DNA from 3 places in the Bradyrhizobium japonicum USDA 6 genome. Region 3 is predicted to be linked to each of the others. Evidence: predicted binding sites of a transcription regulator. Region 3 holds the regulator's gene; each other region holds the start of a gene.
What was found. The regulator LexA, encoded in region 3, represses DNA repair genes until DNA is damaged. The targets are predictions, from matches to a motif close to TGTTCNNNNTGTGTTCNG.
Positions count from the first base shown of each region.

Region 1: a site for LexA is predicted at 2,514-2,531, ahead of BJ6T_RS24180 (single-stranded DNA-binding protein). Genes of this name have one in related genera too.
Region 2: a site for LexA is predicted at 972-989, ahead of BJ6T_RS06160 (ATP-dependent Clp protease adaptor ClpS). Genes of this name have one in related genera too.

Region 1 is NC_017249.1:5,107,404-5,113,601, forward strand. It holds gene BJ6T_RS24165 (outer membrane protein) at 1-319, opposite strand, end outside; gene BJ6T_RS24170 (outer membrane protein) at 543-1,232, opposite strand; gene BJ6T_RS24175 (outer membrane protein) at 1,466-2,233, opposite strand; gene BJ6T_RS24180 (single-stranded DNA-binding protein) at 2,685-3,182, shown strand; gene BJ6T_RS24185 (DUF2306 domain-containing protein) at 3,383-3,781, shown strand; gene gyrA (DNA gyrase subunit A) at 3,950-6,198, shown strand, end outside.
Region 2 is NC_017249.1:1,348,309-1,354,506, reverse strand. It holds gene BJ6T_RS06165 (MDR family MFS transporter) at 1-912, shown strand, start outside; gene BJ6T_RS06160 (ATP-dependent Clp protease adaptor ClpS) at 1,023-2,747, shown strand; gene BJ6T_RS06155 (tannase/feruloyl esterase family alpha/beta hydrolase) at 2,793-4,454, opposite strand; gene BJ6T_RS06150 (GntP family permease) at 4,553-6,007, opposite strand; gene BJ6T_RS06145 (patatin-like phospholipase family protein) at 6,011-6,198, opposite strand, start outside.
Region 3 is NC_017249.1:4,959,458-4,965,655, reverse strand. It holds gene BJ6T_RS23525 (HAD family hydrolase) at 1-56, shown strand, start outside; gene BJ6T_RS23520 (hypothetical protein) at 212-406, shown strand; gene BJ6T_RS23515 (molybdopterin molybdotransferase MoeA) at 638-1,849, shown strand; gene lexA (transcriptional repressor LexA) at 2,026-2,727, shown strand; gene BJ6T_RS23505 (hypothetical protein) at 2,934-3,155, shown strand; gene BJ6T_RS47360 (hypothetical protein) at 3,341-3,775, shown strand; gene BJ6T_RS23495 (GAF domain-containing protein) at 3,990-4,931, shown strand; gene BJ6T_RS23490 (ComEC/Rec2 family competence protein) at 4,941-6,198, opposite strand, start outside.

The DNA of each region.
Region 1 (6,198 bases), 150 kb from region 3:
CCTGGGCTTCAAGGCCGAACACCCAGTTGGCCGACTGCCAGCGATAACCGACCTGGCCACCGACGACGCCGCCGGTCGCATTGTGACAACCTTCCGCCGTGTCCGGACCGGCAATGCCGAAGATGTTGTTGACATCCCAGCAGTTGCGGCTCGAAGCGCCGCCGCCGTTGATGCCGAGGTAGAAGCCGGACCAGTTGTAGACCGAGGCCACAGCAATGGGCGCCTTGGTGTAGGGGCGGGCCGCCAAATCGGCCGCCGAGGCGGGAGCCAACGCGCTGAGTGCGAACAGGCTGGCCGAGGCCAGCAAAACCTTCTTCATTTCAATTCCCCAGTTTCATTTCTCTTTGTCGGCGAAAAACGGCCGACCCAATGACCCAATCGATGTCATTGCTCTACACCATTGAAGCCGAAGGTTGTGTCACCGGAAGGCCACAGCTCTCCCCGAAAGCGTTGGGAATCGGTTGGCCTGCATCTGGACGCGCGAAAACAAAAAGGCCGGCGCAAGGCCGGCCTTTCGTAACGCGGTGCGTTGGAAGCGAAGCTCAGTACTTCGCGACCACCGGGCCCCCGAAGTGATAGTTCACGCCGACCTGCACGGTGTGGAAGTTGAGCGTGCCGGTGGGCAGGGCGCCCGAGAAGTAGGTCTCGCCGCCGAGGCTGCGATAGAGGTACTCGCCCTTGACCGACCACTGCGGAGCGAAGAACGCCTCGACGCCCGCACCAACGGTCCAACCGGAGTGCCACTTGCTGTCCGACGCGGTCAGGCCGAGAGCCGAGAGGGTGATCTTGTTGTCGATCCAGGCGTAGCCGCCGGTGCCGTAGAACAGGACCTGATTGACGGCGTAGCCGATACGGCCGCGCACGGTGCCCATGGCATCGGTCTTCGAGCTCGCCGTCGCGGTCACAACGCCGAATCCGGGAACAACAGTGGCGCCGGTCACCGAAGCGCTGACGTCAGCCCAGGAACCATCAGCCTCGACGCCGAACACGACGTTGCCGGTCTGCCAGTTGTAGCCGGCGGTGCCGCCGACGAAGCCACCCTTCATCTTCGGGTCGCCGGAACCGTTTTCCCAGGCGCCGCCGCCGACGATACCGAGGTAGAAGCCGGTCCAGTTGTAGACCGAGGCCACCGCCACCGGAGCCTTGGTGTAGGGGCGCGCCGCGAGATCAGCGGCCGAAGCCGGAGCAGCGAGAGCGAACAAACAGGCCGAAGCCAACAAAACCTTCTTCATTTTCAAACTAATCCCAGTCCCGGTTTCTGTTTTTGCCTTCCGTGCGTTCGGAAGGACATCGGACGCCGTGGTCCAACTGATGTCGTGCTTACACCAGCAAAGCCGCAAGTTGTGTCTCCCAAAAGGCACAATAGTCGCAAAACGTAACTATAACTGACCTATCATTCCCTTTGCCCACGCAAAAAGGCCGGCGCGAGGCCGGCCTTTGATTTCCAAGCGATTTCAGATGGATATCAGTATCTTGCGATCAGCGGGCCACCCCAGCGATAGTTCACGCGGACGAGGCCGATATCGACGTCCTGGCTGATGCGATCGGAGCGTGTGGCAACGCCGAGCGGGGCGATCACGAAATTGCCGGATCCGGTGAAGCCGACGGTGCGGTTGCCCATGAAGATGTGGTCGTACTCGAAGCCCACTGTCCAGTTCGGCGCGAATCCGAACTCGACGCCCGCGCCCACGGTGCCACCCCAACGGGTCTCGTTGGCCCGGTCGACTTCGAGGCCGCTGGCGAGGTCGAAGCTGCGGTAGCGATCGCTGACGACGGCGCCGCCGCCCTTCACGTAGAGCAGGACGTTGTTCCAGGCGTAGCCGACCTGACCGGTAATCAAGCCGAAGGCGTTGATCTTCGAGCGATCGCGCAGGCCGGTGATCGCGCTGATGTTGTCACCCGAGAAATCGGCCCAGTTGCCCTGGCCTTCGAAGCCGAACACCCAGTTGGCTGACTGCCAGCGGTAGCCAACCTGGCCACCGACCGTGCCGCCGGTTGCGTTGTGGCAGCCTTCGCCAAAGAAAACGCCGCCGCCGAAATCTGCGTCCCAGCACTTGTGGCTGGTGCCGCCGCCGCCGTTGATGCCGATGTAGAAGCCGCTCCAGTCGTAGATGGTCGCGATCATCGGCGCCGGGGCCTTGGTGTAGGGACGCGCCGCGATATCTGCCGCGCTTGCGGGAGCCGACAGCCCCAACGCGATTACACCAAAAGTACCAATCAAAATCTTATTCATTGCAGTCTCCCCAGTTTCGGACCGCTTTTCGAAGTCCCCCAAGCGGCCGATCAGGCGCGACGCCCATAAGAATCCAATTCCGCGGCAAGCGTAGCTTAGGCGGGAGGCGGAGTCCGTCTCCGGAATGCAACAGTCAGGCGGCTTCTGGACTGCTTCTAACTTGATGAATGTTAGGCTGTTTTCGTCATCCTCGGGGAATTGGGGATAGTTCCATTTGGCGCAGGCCGTCTTTGTGCAGCGCGGTGTCGTCGTGCCCACGCAACAACGTGAGAGATGTCGGAAGAACAAATCTGGAACGAACCGGCAGCGGGTGCTATATGTGGGGATAAGTGGAGGGGTGACGGGCCGATCCGTCCGCGCAAGCGTATAGGGTCGCGTCAACAGGTTGCAGAGGACGCGGGCGCGTCCCGGGCCTTTTGAAATTCAGTGGCATTCGGAGTGGAGAGCGGCGATGGCGGGAAGCGTCAACAAGGTCATTCTGGTTGGAAATCTCGGCAAGGATCCCGAAATCCGCCGCACCCAGGACGGGCGGCCGATCGCGAATTTGAGCATCGCCACCTCGGAGACCTGGCGCGACAAGAACAGCGGCGAGCGCAAGGAAAAGACCGAGTGGCATCGCGTCGTGATCTTCAATGAAGGGCTCTGCAAGGTCGCCGAGCAGTACCTGAAGAAGGGCGCGAAGGTTTACATCGAGGGCGCGCTCCAGACCCGCAAATGGACCGACCAGAGCGGCGTCGAGAAGTACTCCACCGAGGTCGTGCTCCAGGGCTTCAACTCGACCCTGACGATGCTCGACGGCCGCGGCGGCGGCAGTGGAGGCGGCAGCTTCGGCGACGAGCCGGGCGGCGATTTCGGCTCCTCTGGTCCCGTCAGCAGCGCGCCGCGCCGTGCCGTTGCCGCCGGCGGCGGTGGCCGCAACAGCGACATGGACGACGATATCCCGTTCTGAGGCGGGCGGGGCGCTTCGCCCCTGATGTCACCTTGCTCGCGTAGAGCGACAGGATTCCTTGCCAATTGGCGGGGAAAGCTCGGTTTTTCCGGGCTTGCCTCGTGTGCTGCCTCAAGCCTTTGACGGGACGTGATGTGAATGGTATTAGCTTGATGTTAATCCTATTCACATGATCGGCCGTCGATCGGAGGGAGCCCTGCATGAGCGTTGCGCCGCTGCTCGAGGCCGCTCCATCGATCCCGCTGCACGCCTTTGCCGCGATGGCCGCCTTCGTGCTCGGCCTCGTTCAGTTTGCCGCCCCCAAGGGCACGCTGCCGCACCGGACGATCGGCTGGATCTGGGTGGGGCTCATGGCGGTCGTGGCGGCATCGTCGTTCTGGATCCACCAGATCCGCCTGGTCGGGCCGTTCAGCCCGATCCATCTCCTGTCGATCTTCACGCTGGTGATGCTGCCGCTCGCGGTGTGGCGCGCGCACACCCACCGGGTCGCCGATCACCGGCGCATCATGATCATGACGTTCGTCGGCGCGCTCGTCATTGCCGGGCTGTTCACGCTCATGCCTGGACGGATCATGCACCGGGTGATTTTCGGGGCCTAGGACGTGGTTCCACGCGGCTCATTCCGGCTCCGCTCGAGGCAGTGGCGCTGAGCTCGTAAGTCTCTGGAAAAACAGTCGGAAAAACCGCTTCCCCAGGCCTCGCAAGGGTGGTTATCAGGGGGGCGATGCGCTATATGATTCCCAGATAAAATCTCACCGGATTTCCCCTTGGCTGACGACGACAACAAGCCCGGCGACCAGCCGGCGCAACCCTCGGACATTCGTCCCGTTTCCATCTACGAGGAGATGAAGAAGTCCTACCTCGACTACGCGATGAGCGTGATCGTGGCGCGTGCGCTGCCCGATGCGCGCGACGGGTTGAAGCCGGTTCATCGTCGCATCCTCTACTCGATGAACGAGCAGGGGCACACGCCCGACAAGAAGTACGTCAAGTCGGCGCGCGTGGTCGGCGACGTGATCGGTAAATATCATCCGCATGGCGACCAGTCGATCTACGACGCCATGGTCCGGATGGCGCAAGACTTCTCGATGCGCGTGCCGCTCATCGACGGCCAGGGCAATTTCGGCTCGGTCGACGGCGATCCCCCAGCGGCCTATCGGTACACCGAAGCGCGACTGACGAAGGCGGCGTTGGCTCTGCTGGCCGACATCGACAAGGACACCGTCGACTTCCAGCCGAACTATGACAACAACGAAACCGAGCCGTCGGTCCTGCCGGCCAAGTTCCCGAATCTCCTCGTCAACGGGGCGGGCGGCATCGCGGTCGGCATGGCGACCAACATCCCGCCGCACAATCTCGGCGAGGTCATCGACGCCTGCGTCGCGTTGATCGACAACCCTGCGCTCACCATCGACGAACTCATCAACATCGTTCCGGGACCGGATTTCCCGACCGGCGGCGTCATTCTCGGACGCGCAGGCATCCGCGCCGCCTATCACCTCGGCCGCGGCTCGATCGTCATGCGCGGCAAGGTCGCGATCGAGACCATCCGCAAGGAGCGCGAGGCGATCATCATCACCGAGATTCCGTACCAGGTGAACAAGGCGACGATGGTCGAGCGCATCGCCGAGCTGGTCAAGGAAAAGAAGATCGAGGGCATCGGCGACCTGCGCGATGAATCCGACCGCGACGGCTACCGCGTCGTCATCGAATTGAAGCGCGACGCCGTGCCGGATGTGGTGCTGAATCAGCTGTACCGATTCACGCCGCTGCAGACGAGCTTCGGCGTCAACATGGTGGCGCTCGACAGCGGCCGTCCGCGGATCATGCATCTGAAGGACCTGCTGGCGATCTTCGTCGACTTCCGCGAGCGGGTCGTCACGCGGCGCACCAAGTTCCTGCTCGCCAAGGCGCGCGATCGCGCCCACATCCTGGTCGGTCTGGCGATCGCGGTCGCCAATATCGACGAGATGATCCGCGTCATCCGGACCTCGCCCGACCCGACCACTGCCCGCGACACCCTGATGGCGCGCGACTGGCCGGCACGGGACGTCGAGGACATGCTGACGCTGATCGACGATCCGCGCCACCGCATCAGCGAGGACGGCACGATCCGGCTGTCGATGGAGCAGGCGAGGGCCATTCTCGACCTGCGCCTTCAGCGCCTCACCGCACTCGGCCGCGACGAAATCCGCGACGAGCTCGACAAGCTCGCCGGCGAGATCGCCGACTATCTCGACATCCTGCGTTCACGCGCCCGCGTGCTGGGCATCATCAAGACCGAGCTCGCCGAGGTGAAGGCCGAGTTCGCGACCCCGCGCCGCACCGTGATCATCGAGCAGGAGGGCGAGGTCGAGGACGAGGACCTGATCCAGCGCGAGGACATGGTCGTCACCGTCTCCCACGCCGGCTACGTCAAGCGCGTGCCGCTTTCGGCCTACCGGGCGCAGCGCCGCGGCGGCAAGGGCCGCGCCGGCATGCAGACCCGCGACGAAGATTTCGTCAGCCGCCTGTTCGTGGCGTCGACGCACACGCCGGTGCTGTTCTTCTCGTCGCGCGGCCAGGTCTACAAGGAGAAAGTCTGGCGCCTGCCGATGGCCGCGCCGAACGCGCGCGGCAAGGCGCTCATCAACATCCTGCCGCTGGAGCAGGGCGAGCGCATCACCACCATCATGCCGTTGCCGGAAGATGAATCGACCTGGGGCAACCTCGACGTGATGTTCGCCACCACCGGCGGCAACGTCCGGCGCAACAAGCTGTCCGACTTCGTCGACGTCCGCCGCTCCGGCATCATCGCCATGAAGCTGGACGAGAATGAAGCGATCGTGGACGTGCAGATCTGCACCGAGCGCGACGACGTGCTTCTGACCGGCGCCGGCGGCCAGTGCATTCGCTTCCCTGTCACCGACGTGCGCGTCTTCACCGGGCGCACCTCGATGGGCGTCCGCGGCATTGCACTCGGCGAGGGCGACAAGGTGATCTCGCTGGCCATCCTGCGCCATGTCGAGACCACTTC
Region 2 (6,198 bases), 3.6 Mb from region 3:
CAGGCCGTGCTCGAGGAGGGCAACAAGGACGACTGGTTCGGCTCGCCCTTCATCGTCCGCCTTGCGATCATCGCCGCCGTCAGCCTGTCGCTGTTCATCTATAACGAGCTCGTGGTGGAGAAGCCGCTGCTCCGCCTGCGCCTCCTGACGCAGTGGAATTTCGGGGTCGGCACGATCGCTGCCGTGTTCCTTGGATTTGCGCTGTTCGGCTCCGTCTATCTGCTGCCGGCCTATCTCGGGCAGGTGCAGGGCTATAATGCCGAGCAGATCGGCAACGTGCTGGCCTGGACCGGCCTGCCGCAGCTCCTTCTGATTCCGTTGGTGCCGAAGCTGATGCAGCGCTTCGACGCGCGCTACATCGCGGCCGTCGGCCTGCTGCTGTTCGCCGCGAGTTCCTTCCTGAATATCGAGATGTCGCTCGACTATTCGGGCGACCAGTTCTTCATCCCCAACGTCGTGCGCGCCGTGGGCCAGGCCTTGACGCTGGCGCCGCTGTCGGCGCTCAGCCTCGGCAGTGTCGCGCCGCAGGACGCGCCGGCCGCCTCCGGCATCTCCAACATGATGCGCAATCTCGGCGGCGCCATCGGCACCGCGGTGCTTGCGACCATCGTCACCAAGCGCGAGCAGTTCCACTCCAACATCATCGGCCATTCCGTCACGCTCGGCCGCGAGGAGGTCCGTGCCCGCATCGCGCAGACGACCAATTACTTCATCGCGCACGGCGTGCCCGACCCCAACGCCGCGCGCGAGCAGGCCATCATCGCACTCGGCAAGACGGTGAAACGCCAGGCGCTGGTGATGGGCTATTCCGACACCTTCGCGGTGATCGGCGTGGTGCTCGTGCTCGCCGCGATCGCGGTGCTGCTGACGCGGCGGGTGAAGGCGGCCGCCGGCGGAGGCGGTGCGCATTAAGGCCTCGCCGTCAATTGGAATTTGTCGCGGCCGTCACGCTTGACGGTCGCTTCCTTTTATGTTCCTTATTTGTTCTATTCTAGTACTGGTTGCAGCGGAGTCATTTGCAAATGAGCAATATGCGCGGCGAGCATGAACCGGCCCAGCTCGTGATTCACAATGACGACGACACGCCGGACGAGTTCGTCATCGGCTTGCTCCGCCAAGTTTTCGGCAAGACGGAGCGCGAGGCGATCGCTCTGATCACTCAGATCGAGCTGAAGGAAAAGGCCGTCTGCGGACCCTACCCGCAATCCGTCGCGGAAGCGCTTTTCAAGTCGGCCAAGCAATATGTCTGGCTCGGCCAGCATCCTCTGAAGATCACGCTTGAAGAGATCAAGACTCCGTGTGAGCTCTGCGGCAAGCCCGAGGGACAGACCGATGTTCGCATCGGCAGCCGCACGGTCTGGCTGTGCAGCGACTGCATTCGCCCGGCAGACACCGTGAGCACGCCGGTCGAACCGGACAAGGAGTTCGAATTCGCCTGCGACGTACTGGACTGGCACTTTGCCAACGTCCCGCGAAGCAAGCTTGTGACCACGATCCGGCAGTTTCCCGGCCACATGCGCGTCGACGTCCAGGCGGCCATCGACCGATTGTTCAGCGATGGTATCCGGCTGCTCGGGCTCAATGAGGAGCAGCGCTACGAGACCCTGTCGATATCGCGGCTGCTGCGCGAAGGCCGCTATGCAACCGCAATTGCCCCGCTGCAATATTCCGATGTCGACGTCGGCGAGAACAGCCCAGTCAAGTGCCTGGATAACGGACTGTGGCTGTGCGAGCACGATAATCTTCGCTATGCGGTTTTGCTCTGCGCGCACCGCGAGTACAGCCGCGAGCCGGGAATTCGGATCGAAATCCTGGTACCGTCAGGCACCGCGGGCGCGGTGCTCGTCCGGCAGCGCTTCGGCGAACTGGAAGAGGCCGTGCAAACCGCGCGGACCTATCGCGGCAAGATACTGTCGCTCGATGCCGACTCCGACTATCGCGGGCGCTCGCGCGGCATCACCGTGCATCGATTGCCGCTTGTCGCTCGTAGTGAAGTGATCCTGCCGGAGCAGACCTTGCGGCTGCTCGACCGCAATGTGCTGACCTTCGTCAATACCCGCGATCAATTGCGCCGGCTTGGCCAGTCGACGCGCAAAGGCATTTTGCTGTACGGACCGCCCGGCACCGGGAAGACCCATACAATCCGCTATCTCGCGACGCATTTGCCCGGGCATACGACACTGATCATCACCGCCGAGCAAATCGGCCTTCTCGGCGCCTATATGAGCTTGGCGCGGCTGCTCCAACCGTCGATGGTCGTCATCGAGGACGTCGATCTCATCGCTCGCGACCGCGACGACATGGGGCCGTGCGAAGAATCCATGCTGAACAAGCTGCTCAACGAGATGGATGGACTGAAGGAGGACGCGGACATTCTGTTCGTCCTGACCACCAACCGGCCGGAGGACCTCGAAGGAGCGCTTGCGGGTCGGCCAGGCCGCATCGATCAGGCGATCGAAGTGCCGCTTCCCGACGAAACCGGCCGCGGCAAGCTGGTCCGGCTCTACGGCAAGGGGTTGCCGATCGAGGACGCGGTCATCGCCGAAGCCGCCCGCCGCAGCGAGGGCACGAGTTGCGCCTTCATCAAGGAATTGATGCGACGACTGGCGCAGGCCAGTCTCGCACGCGACGGAGGCAATTCCGTCGTGTCAGCCGACATCGACGAAGCGCTCGACGACATGCTGTTCTCCGGCGGCCGGCTCAATGCACAGTTGCTCGGTGGTGCACAGGCGATGGCAGCTGAGTGAGCGGTGCGTGTCTCCCTCGCGCCGCTTGCGGGAGGAGGTGAAGGATCACGGAGCGCAGGTAAAACTCGCCGCCTCCGTCACCGGCCCCGACTTGTAATGCGGCCAGGCCGGCCAGCGGCACAGCGGGAGTGCGCGCGTCACCGCGAATGAGGGCGCCTCGACCTTCTGCTCGGTGGCTTCGAGGTCGCCGGGCGCCTTGCCCTTCTCGACCCAGTCGACCAAGGCGCTCAGCATGTCGACATTGGCCGGCGCGCCGGAGCCGACATGATCGACGCCGGGGGCGGTGTAGAGCCGCGCGAATTCCGCCGTCTCGGCCTTGCCGAGCTTGCGCTCGACGCTCTCGAAATAGCGGATGCCGGCATAGGGGCTCTGCGCATAGTCCGCCATGTGCTCGAGCACGATCAGCCGGCCGCCGCGTCCGCGAAAACGGCCGAGATCCGGATCGGTCGAATCCATCAGCTTCGAGACTTCGAGCAACCGCGCCTTGTGGTCCTCCACCTTGTAGGTGGTGACGTCGAGCTTGGGATCACGCGCGAACACATATTGAATGCCCCCGGCGCCGTAGATCCAGGCGATGCCGTTGTTGGGTGCGGGCGGCTGCGCCGGCGGCGCGCTGCCGAGCCACCACGCGGACCAGCCGCCGGTCGGCCCAAACGCCGGCGTATCCTCGCCAGAGACGCCCCAGCCCGGATAGTCGTCGAGGTCATTGGCGAGCACGAACGGGAATTTGTAGGTCCCATGCAGCGTGCTGACTGCCTTGATCTGCGCCTCGGTCAGGCACTGATCGCCGGCCTTGCCGGCCTCGCAGCGCAGCGTCTCGACCTTGAACATGGCCTTGCAGGCCACGGGATCGTGCACCAACGTCTTATCGGAGCCGTCGGCCTTGTCGCAGGCAGTGCGCACCGCATCGGCAAAGAGCTTGACTTGCGCCGGATTGATCCAGCCCTCGCCCATGGTCACAAGGCCCGAGCGCGTACCGGCATGCTGCAGGCCGACCCAGTTGATCACGGGCACGCGGGCGAAGATGCCGTCGAAATCGTCGGGGTAGCGCTGGGCCATGGTGAGGCCTTCGCGGCCGCCCTCGGACGAGCCCATGAAATACATCTTCTCCGGCTTCTTGCCGTAGGCGCGCTCCATCAGCGCGACAGAAGCGTCGCGCACCTTCTTGTAGGCGCGGTGAGCGAAATTCTCGAAGGCTTCGTCGTTGAGCGCGAAGACCTGCGGCGGCTCGCCGGGCTTGGACTCGTGGCCGGAGTCCGTGCCGTAGGTGACATAACCGCGCGCCAGCGGCGACGGCTTGTCGAAGGGATAGGCCGGCGGCAGCCCAAGGCCAGTGATCAGCACGCCGTTAAAGCCGCCACCGCCATACTGGACGGAGCGCCCGTTCCATTCGACGGGGAGGTTGACCTGAAACTTGATCGGCGGCGCCTTGGGATCAACGGGGTCGATGTGACCCAGCACCTTGCAGAAACCGGGATTGGCCGGCGTGATACGCCCCGATGGCGTCGGCCCGCGCTCAGCGACGGCGAGAGGTGATGGGGCCTGCGACGTCGCGGAATCGATCTTCACAGCATCCGCGCCGCCGATAAGACCCTTGCAGACCGTATCCGCGTCCTCCGCCAGCGTCACCGCCGACGCGCCGCTTGCGCTCATGGCTGCCATCGCACCCACGAGCCATGCACAGAGCTTCGCTCTCTTTCGCGTCATCGTTTCCACCCGGCGTTCGCTGTTTATTGGATTTGGTCCGTTGGCCGCATTGAATGCAACCTTCGCCGTTCCGTCAATCGCTCACATTCGCATTCTGCTCAGAACGATCCCAGCGCACTACCCAAAGCGATTACGGCCACCAGCGCCAGCAGCGAGGTCGCGATGCCGACCATGACGATGTCGAAATAGCTGTCGCGATGCGTCAGGCCGCAGATCGCGAGCAGGCTGACCACGGCGCCATTGTGCGGCAGGATGTCGAGCGTCCCCGCGCCGATCACTGCCACGCGATGCATCAGCGCGGGGGCGATGCCGGTGCGCGCGGCGAGCTCGACATAGGTCTGGCCGAGCGCGTCGAGAGCAATGGTCAGGCCGCCTGACGCCGAGCCGGTCAGAGCGGCCAGGATGTTGGTCGCGACCGCTAGCGAGACCAGCGGTCCGCCTTCGATCGCCAGCACCCAGTCGCGCACGATCGCGAACGCCGGCAGCGAGGCGACGACCGCACCGAATCCGACGAGGCTCGCGACGCTGAACGCAGGCAGGACGGATGCATTGGCCCCGGCGTCCATGGTGCGGCGAAGCGCCGGCAGGCGGGCTCGGTTCAGCGCGATGGTCGTGACGATGGCCGCGGTCAGCGCGACCGCGACCGACCACACGCCCGCGACGGCCGCGAGTGACGTCTCCCCAAAGCGCTGCTCGGCGAGATAGCTGACATCGAGTCGCGGCAGCACCACGAGCGACATCACCAGATTCACCGTGACGACGACGATCAGCGGCGCGATCGCGCTCCACACGGGCGAAGGTCGCTCGCTGCGCTGACCGTGCTGGAGCTCCGCCGGATCGAACTCGCGCGCCGTCGTTGCGCGCTCGCGCACGAGCTCGTCGGCGGCGGCGCGCTCGGTCGCGCCCTCGATATCGTCGCCATAACCTTCTCCGGCACGGCGCGCCGCAGCTTCGGCGCGGTGCAGCCACCACAACCCTGCCACGAGCATGATGAGCGAGGCGATGATGCCGAGACCCGGCGCGGCAAACGGCGTCGTGCCGAAGAACGGCATTGGTATCGCATTCTGGATCGACGGCGTGCCCGGCAAGGCCGACATGGTGAAGGTCGACGTCCCCAGCACGATCGCAGCCGGGATCAGGCGACGCGGGATCGAAGCCGCGCGAAACAGCGAGCGGGCCATGGGAGCGATGACGAAAAACGCAACGAACAGGCTGACGCCGCCATAGGTCACCGCGGCACCGGCGAGCACGACCGCCAGGATCACGCGGCGCTCGCCAAGGCGCTCCGCCATGAAGGCGGCGACCGACGTGACCGCGCCGCTATCGTCCATCAGCTTGCCGAAGACCGCGCCAAGCAGGAAGATCGGGAAGAACTGCGCCAGAAATCCCGCCGCATGCACCATGAACACCTGGGTCAGGTTCGCAAGCAGCGGCTCGCCGCCGAACAGCGCGGCAACGAGCGCCGCGAACGGCGCCAGCAGAAGCACGCTCCAGCCGCGAAAGGCGAACAGGACGAGCAGGGCGAGCCCGACGAGGAGGCCGAGAAGACCCATGTCTCAGCACTCCGACAGGAGGATGTCGAGATCGGCGGTCGATTGCCGGCCGATGTCGGCACCGTGCGCGGCGAGAAACGCGTCCGCGGCCAGGCGCCCCTCGGCGCGCAGCATCGAGACGAACTCCCATTCCGCGTTGAGCTTTGACGAGGCGCCGAACCCCGCCAGCATGTCGCTCTTGATCCGGTGCG
Region 3 (6,198 bases):
TCCACGTGACCTCGCCCCGCGACGTCGGGAACGCCCTCAAGGCGCTCGGAATCTGACCTCTGGCCGGCAAGCCGACGGGCCGCGAATGGAACTATTTTGCTGGAGGGCGAGGAACCAAAACCCTTTGCGCATTTTTATACGGAGTTCCCGGAACGATTACCCCTCTCAGGACTCATGAGTCCGTTGGGAATTCTACATCGGGCTTATCGTCGTGTTGGGCAAAACCTACCTTACCAAGCAGGCCTCTCTGCTGATGAAATTCGCCAGGACCACATCGGATTCTGAGCTTTCCGCCAAGCTGATCAGCAAGGCCGCCGACCTGAAATCCCAGGCCGATCCGCTGCCCGACAAGGATCAGGGCCCCGCAGCGCCGGACGTCAGTCCGTACAAGCCGTCGGGGAGATGACCGATGCTGGCCGTGGCTCTCGTCTTTCTCGTCCTCGCCATGGCCATCCTCGTACCGGTCTGTCTCGCCTTCCGGATCATGCCGCGACGGACTTGATGCACCCCCTTCATCGCAGAACAGATGACGCAGGATAAATCATCCTGCTCGGCCGCTGTTTTGCCTCTGCGCCTGCACTCGGCTAGAACTCTCGCCGCCGATTTGCCCGAACGGGCCCAGCAGGAGTTTTCACCCGTGGCCCTGATGCCGGTTTCCGACGCGCTCGCCGCGGTGCTGGCGGGCGCAGAGCCGCTGCCTGAAGAGGTGATCGCGCTCGACGCGGCCTTTCACCGCGTGCTCGCGCGCGACGTCGCCGCGCGGCGCACGCAGCCGCCGCAGGCGATGTCGGCAATGGACGGCTATGCGGTGCGCGCGGTCGATGCGGCGAAGATCGACTCCCAGCTCACCCTGATCGGCGAGGTCGCGGCGGGCCGCCCGTTTGCGGGATCGGTCGGCGCCGGCGAGGCCGTGCGTATCTTCACCGGCGGTGTCGTTCCCGATGGCGCTGATGCGGTCGTGATCCAGGAGGATACGGTCGCGGACGGCAAGCGAATCACGATCAAGGAAGCCGCCGTAACGGGGCGGCACATCCGCCCCGCCGGCGTCGACTTCTCGGAAGGCGAGGTGCTGCTGTGCAAGGGAGCCCGGCTCACCGAGCGCGACCTCGCGCTCGCCGCCGGCATGAATTACCCGCAACTGCCGGTCCGACGACGCCCGAAGGTCGCGATCCTCGCGACCGGCGACGAGTTGGTGATGCCGGGCACCACGCCCGGTCCCGGCCAGATCGTCTATTCCAACGGCTACGCCCTGCACGCGCTCGCCCGCAGCGAGGGCGCCGATACCATCGACCTCGGCGTTGCCGCCGATACGCTGGAGGCCACCACCGCGGGCATCGGCCGCGCGCGGGAGAGCGGCGCCGACATCCTGATCACGACCGGCGGCGCGTCGGTCGGGGACCACGATCTGGTCCAACAGGCGCTGAGGGACGAAGGTATCTCGATGGCGTTCTGGAAGATCGCGATGCGGCCGGGCAAGCCGATGATGAACGGGCGGCTCGGCGCGATGCGCGTGATCGGCCTGCCCGGCAATCCCGTGTCATCCTACGTTTGCGGCTTCCTGTTCATGGTGCCGTTGATTCGCGCGCTTTCGGGCCGTTCGATGATTCATCACCGCCGCGAACGCGCGGTGCTCGGCCGCGACGTCGGCGCCAACGACCAGCGCGAGGATTACCTCCGCGCGCGCCTCGAGCTGCGCGACGACGGCACGCTCCTCGCCCTTCCGGTCAATCACCAGGATTCCTCGCTGCTTGCGAATCTCGCTGTGGCACAGGCACTTCTCGTGCGCGCGCCATTCGCGCCGAGAGCCGAAGCCGGCACACCTTGCGAGGTCTTGCGGCTGCCCGTCTGAGCGCTTCGTTCGCGTGCGTTCCGCGAACTTTGTCGCGTTCACTGTAAATTAAGCAGTTGCGGAACATGTATCGAACATATAGTGTCCGTTCATGATTTGTTTCGAGCATGTAGCGGCTTACTGCTGAATTCAGCGTCTCGGAATCGAACGACATCAACCGGGGGATTTTGGTCGAGATGTTAACGCGCAAACAATACGAACTCCTGCGGTTCATCAGCGAACGGTTGAAGGAAAGCGGCGTGCCGCCCTCCTTCGACGAGATGAAGGACGCGCTCGACCTGCGCTCGAAATCGGGCATCCATCGCCTGATCACCGCGCTCGAGGAGCGCGGCTTCATCCGGCGCCTGCCCAACCGCGCCCGCGCCATCGAGGTGATCAAGCTGCCCGAGCTTCAGGCCGCCGCCGGCAGCCGCCGCGGCTTCACGCCGAGCGTCATCGAAGGCAATCTCGGCAAGGTCCGCACGACTTCGAGCCCGCCGGCGGATGAGGGCGAGCGTCCCGTCGCAGTCCCCGTAATGGGCCGCATCGCGGCCGGCACGCCGATCGAGGCCTTGCAGACCCGCAGCCACACCATCAGCGTACCGCCTGACATGCTCGGCTCGGGCGAACATTACGCGCTCGAAGTACGCGGCGATTCCATGGTCGAGGCCGGCATTCTCGACGGCGACATGGCGCTGATCCAGCGCAACGAGAGCGCCGATACCGGCGATATCGTGGTGGCGCTGATCGACGATGAGGAAGCAACCCTGAAGCGCTTCCGCCGCCGCGGCGCCTCGATCGCGCTCGAGCCCGCCAATGCGGCCTATGAGGTCCGCATCCTGCCGCCCAACCGGGTGAAGATCCAGGGTAAGCTGATCGGGCTGTACCGGAAGTACTGATACCGGACGCGCCGGTATCGGTTGTTTGGCGCCCGCGCGCTTTAGATCGGCATCGCCGATCCGAGCTTGGAGCGGACGATTGTCCGCTCCGGCTGGATAGTCTTTCTGGTTTTGCGCAGATTATCCGGCCCCTTCCCCGGCGGTACATCCTCGGCACGCCGCACGAAGCAGCCCTGCCTCGCGGCCTTCAGGTTCGAGGAGAAGTCATGCGCCAGATCGTTCTGAGCACAGTTGCAGTGGCACTGATCGCAGCTTCAGCGTCGCAAGCCTTGGCCGCGGAAGCCTTGGCCGCGGGCGCGCAATCGCGGCCCCATGTCCGCAAGGACAGCGCCGTGAGCGATCAAACCCGCAAGGCCCGCGACGCAGTCAACCAACCGTCGCAGCCGGCCTGGCAATATCCGGGTTGGTCCGCGCCCGCGGGCCGCTGACGCTCGCAGAATCCACGGGGACGGGCTTTGTTCCCAGTGCATTTGGAAAAGATATTGTGATGGCAGTCTGCGGACTCAAGCCGCAGATTTGCCCTCAACATCGCATATAATCGCGGGCTTCCACTCTGATAGAGGCCTGCGCCTCAGAAGAGGCGCGGGTTGCTATCCCGATTGAGGAGCACCCGATGTGTGACTACAGCCTGCATGCCGTCGCGTCGCGTCCCGCCGAAGTCGGCGAGACGATCGTCACGACAACCTTCCGCGGCACCTCGACGCGCGGCTTTGCCTCTGCGGCCGATCCGACCGTCGCGGTCTGCCTGCTGCCGGGAACGGAGCTCGCCTTCGCCGACAACGTCCGTTACGACAATCGCTGGATCTGGACGCGCACCGTCAATTCGCGCGTCGGCAAGTTCGGCAAGATCGATCCGCACATTCCCGATCGCCATCATGATGCGATCGAATTCCCCGACGGCAAATCCGTGCTGGTGACGCAGCTGGTCGAAGGCCAACGCGCGACCGTGCTGCAACTGCCGGTGACCCAGCCGCTCGGCGAGCGCGAGCACAAGCCGCAGATCATCACCGACAACCGGCCGACCATCACCCGCCTGCCGATCGGCTGACATGACCATTCCCGGCCGGCAGGTCGGGCCAGGATTGAAAATCGCCATCGCCGGCCGAGGCCGGCGAGATGGTGCCGTTCGTGTCCCGCGAAACTCCATCGGGCGGACCTCCTCCCACCGCACGAAGTTTGCGCTGTCCTGCCTGAATTTTGAACGTCCGTTCCGCAGCCAAATGGCCGATGCTTGGTGCGGCTTGAGACGGCGGACACGTTCGATGAAGACCTTCATTCGCGTCGTTGAACTCTGGGTGCCTGACCGCACGCGCATACGGCTGGAATTCGGCGGCGGCCTCTACGGCGAAGGGTTGACCGCGTTCAAGGCCGTGAGCGAAGATCTGCACTTCGGATACGACGAGGGGCTTCCCGGCAAGGCCTGGGCCAGCGGCCACCCCGTGATCCTCACCAGATTCGCCGATTCCTATTTCAAGCGGACCGATCAGGCCATCGCCGCCGGGCTGACCTGCGGCGTGGCGGTGCCGGTGTTTTCAGGCGAATTCCTGCAAGCCGTCATGGTGCTGTTCTGCGGCGACGACGAGGCCCATGTCGGCGCGATCGAGCTCTGGCACAACGATGCCGAAGCCTCCCATGAGATGGGGCTCGTCGACGGCTACTACGGCACCGCCGACATGTTCGAATTCAACTCCCGCCACACCAGATTTCCGCGTGGCTTCGGCCTGCCCGGTCGCATCTGGAAAGCCGGCCTGCCGCTGATCATCAAGGACCTGCACGATGCCAGGAGTTTTCTGCGCTGGGAGGACGCCGCCAAGGTCGGAATCAATCTCGGCGTCGGCGTCCCCTACCGGACCGGCACCGATCAGACCTGGGTGCTGACGTTCCTCTCGGCGCAGGCGACCCCGATTGCGCGACGCTTCGAGATCTGGGTCCCGGACGAGGCCCGTTCGGCGCTGGTCTTCCGCGCCGGCGATTGCAGCGCGCAGACCGACCTCGCCGCGCTCTACGCGACGAAATCCATCGCCAAAGGCGAAGGCAGCATCGGCGGGGCCTGGGCCACCGGCATGCCCGCACTCAACGACGATCTCGCGCGTGACGGCTCGGTCGCGGCCTTGCAGGCCAGCGCCTCTGGACTGAGCCAGATGGTCGTCCTGCCGGTGATCGGCAATGCCAGGCTCGACGCCGTGTTGGCCTGGTATCTGTAACCCGTCCGCTCAATCCTCGGCCTGCAGGTCGGCTTCCGATGGCGTCGCGTCGCGGTTGCGGGGAGCCGCCACCTGCGGCGCAAGGCTCGCGCTGAAATCCGCCTCGCCGGCGGCCGCCGGCGACCATGGACGGTCTGTCCCCCTCGTCTTCGCCGCCTGAACCGCGAAGCCGTCGCCGCTTCGCGTCAGCGCCAGCGCGCCCTGCCTTGCGAGACGCTGCCGGTCGACAACCATCGCCGCGCAATCCGGCGGCGCCGGCCGCGCCGTCACCACCAGCGCGGCACGGCTGCAATCGTCAGCCAGTGAATCGATGCGCAAGGCCAGCGCGACCAGGCGCCCGTCGGCGAGCGGCGTCACGCAGCCGGCCTCGTCGCACGACACGCCGGCGGCCAGTAAGGCACTGCCGGCGTCGCGCGAATCGGCGTCGGCGGCGAGCCATTCCTTCAGAAGAAAACTGTCCTTGCTCGACCTGATCAGATGGAGGTGTCCATCCCTGCCCCGCACCGCGACGCTCTGGCCGTCACCGGCGATCAGGACATCGGGCTGCCGCGCGCACAGTCCCCAGAGGATCGCTGCCAACAACACCACCGCGCCGGCCCAGCGCAACGGCGTGCGCAACAAGCCCATCACGATGATCCCCAAGCTTGCAGCGATCAGCGGTGCGATGCCGAAAGCCGAGATGCGGCCGACTGCGCCCGGCAAAGCGGCCACCCAGCGCGACACCGCAACCATCCAGTCGATGCCGATCCCCATCAACCACCAGAACGGACCATCAAGCCCGAACGGCGCTGCAATCAAACCCAACAGCCCCGCGGGCATCACCAGGGCCGAGACCACCGGCATCGCCCCGAGGTTGGCGAGCACGCCGAATGGGGTGACGCGGTGGAAGTGGAAAGCGGCATAGGGCGTGGTCGCGAGCCCCGCGATCAGCGAGGCCAGGAACAGCATCGCGATCTCACGCCCGCCCCACATTGCAATCCGCGCGGTCGCGGAATGATCGGGCGAAGCAAACAGGTTCGGCATGCCGATCTGCACCAGCGCGACCAGTCCGAGCGTCGCGGCGAAGGACATTTGAAAACTCGGATGCACCAGTGCTTCCGGTGCGACCGCGAGCACGATCAGCGCAGCCACCGCCAGCGTGCGGAAGGTGATGGCACGGCGATCGACCATGACCGCGATCAGCACCACCGCGGTCATGAAGAACGAGCGTTGCGTCGCGACCTCCGCGCCCGACAACAGCAGATAGAACGCGGCTGCGACCAGGGCG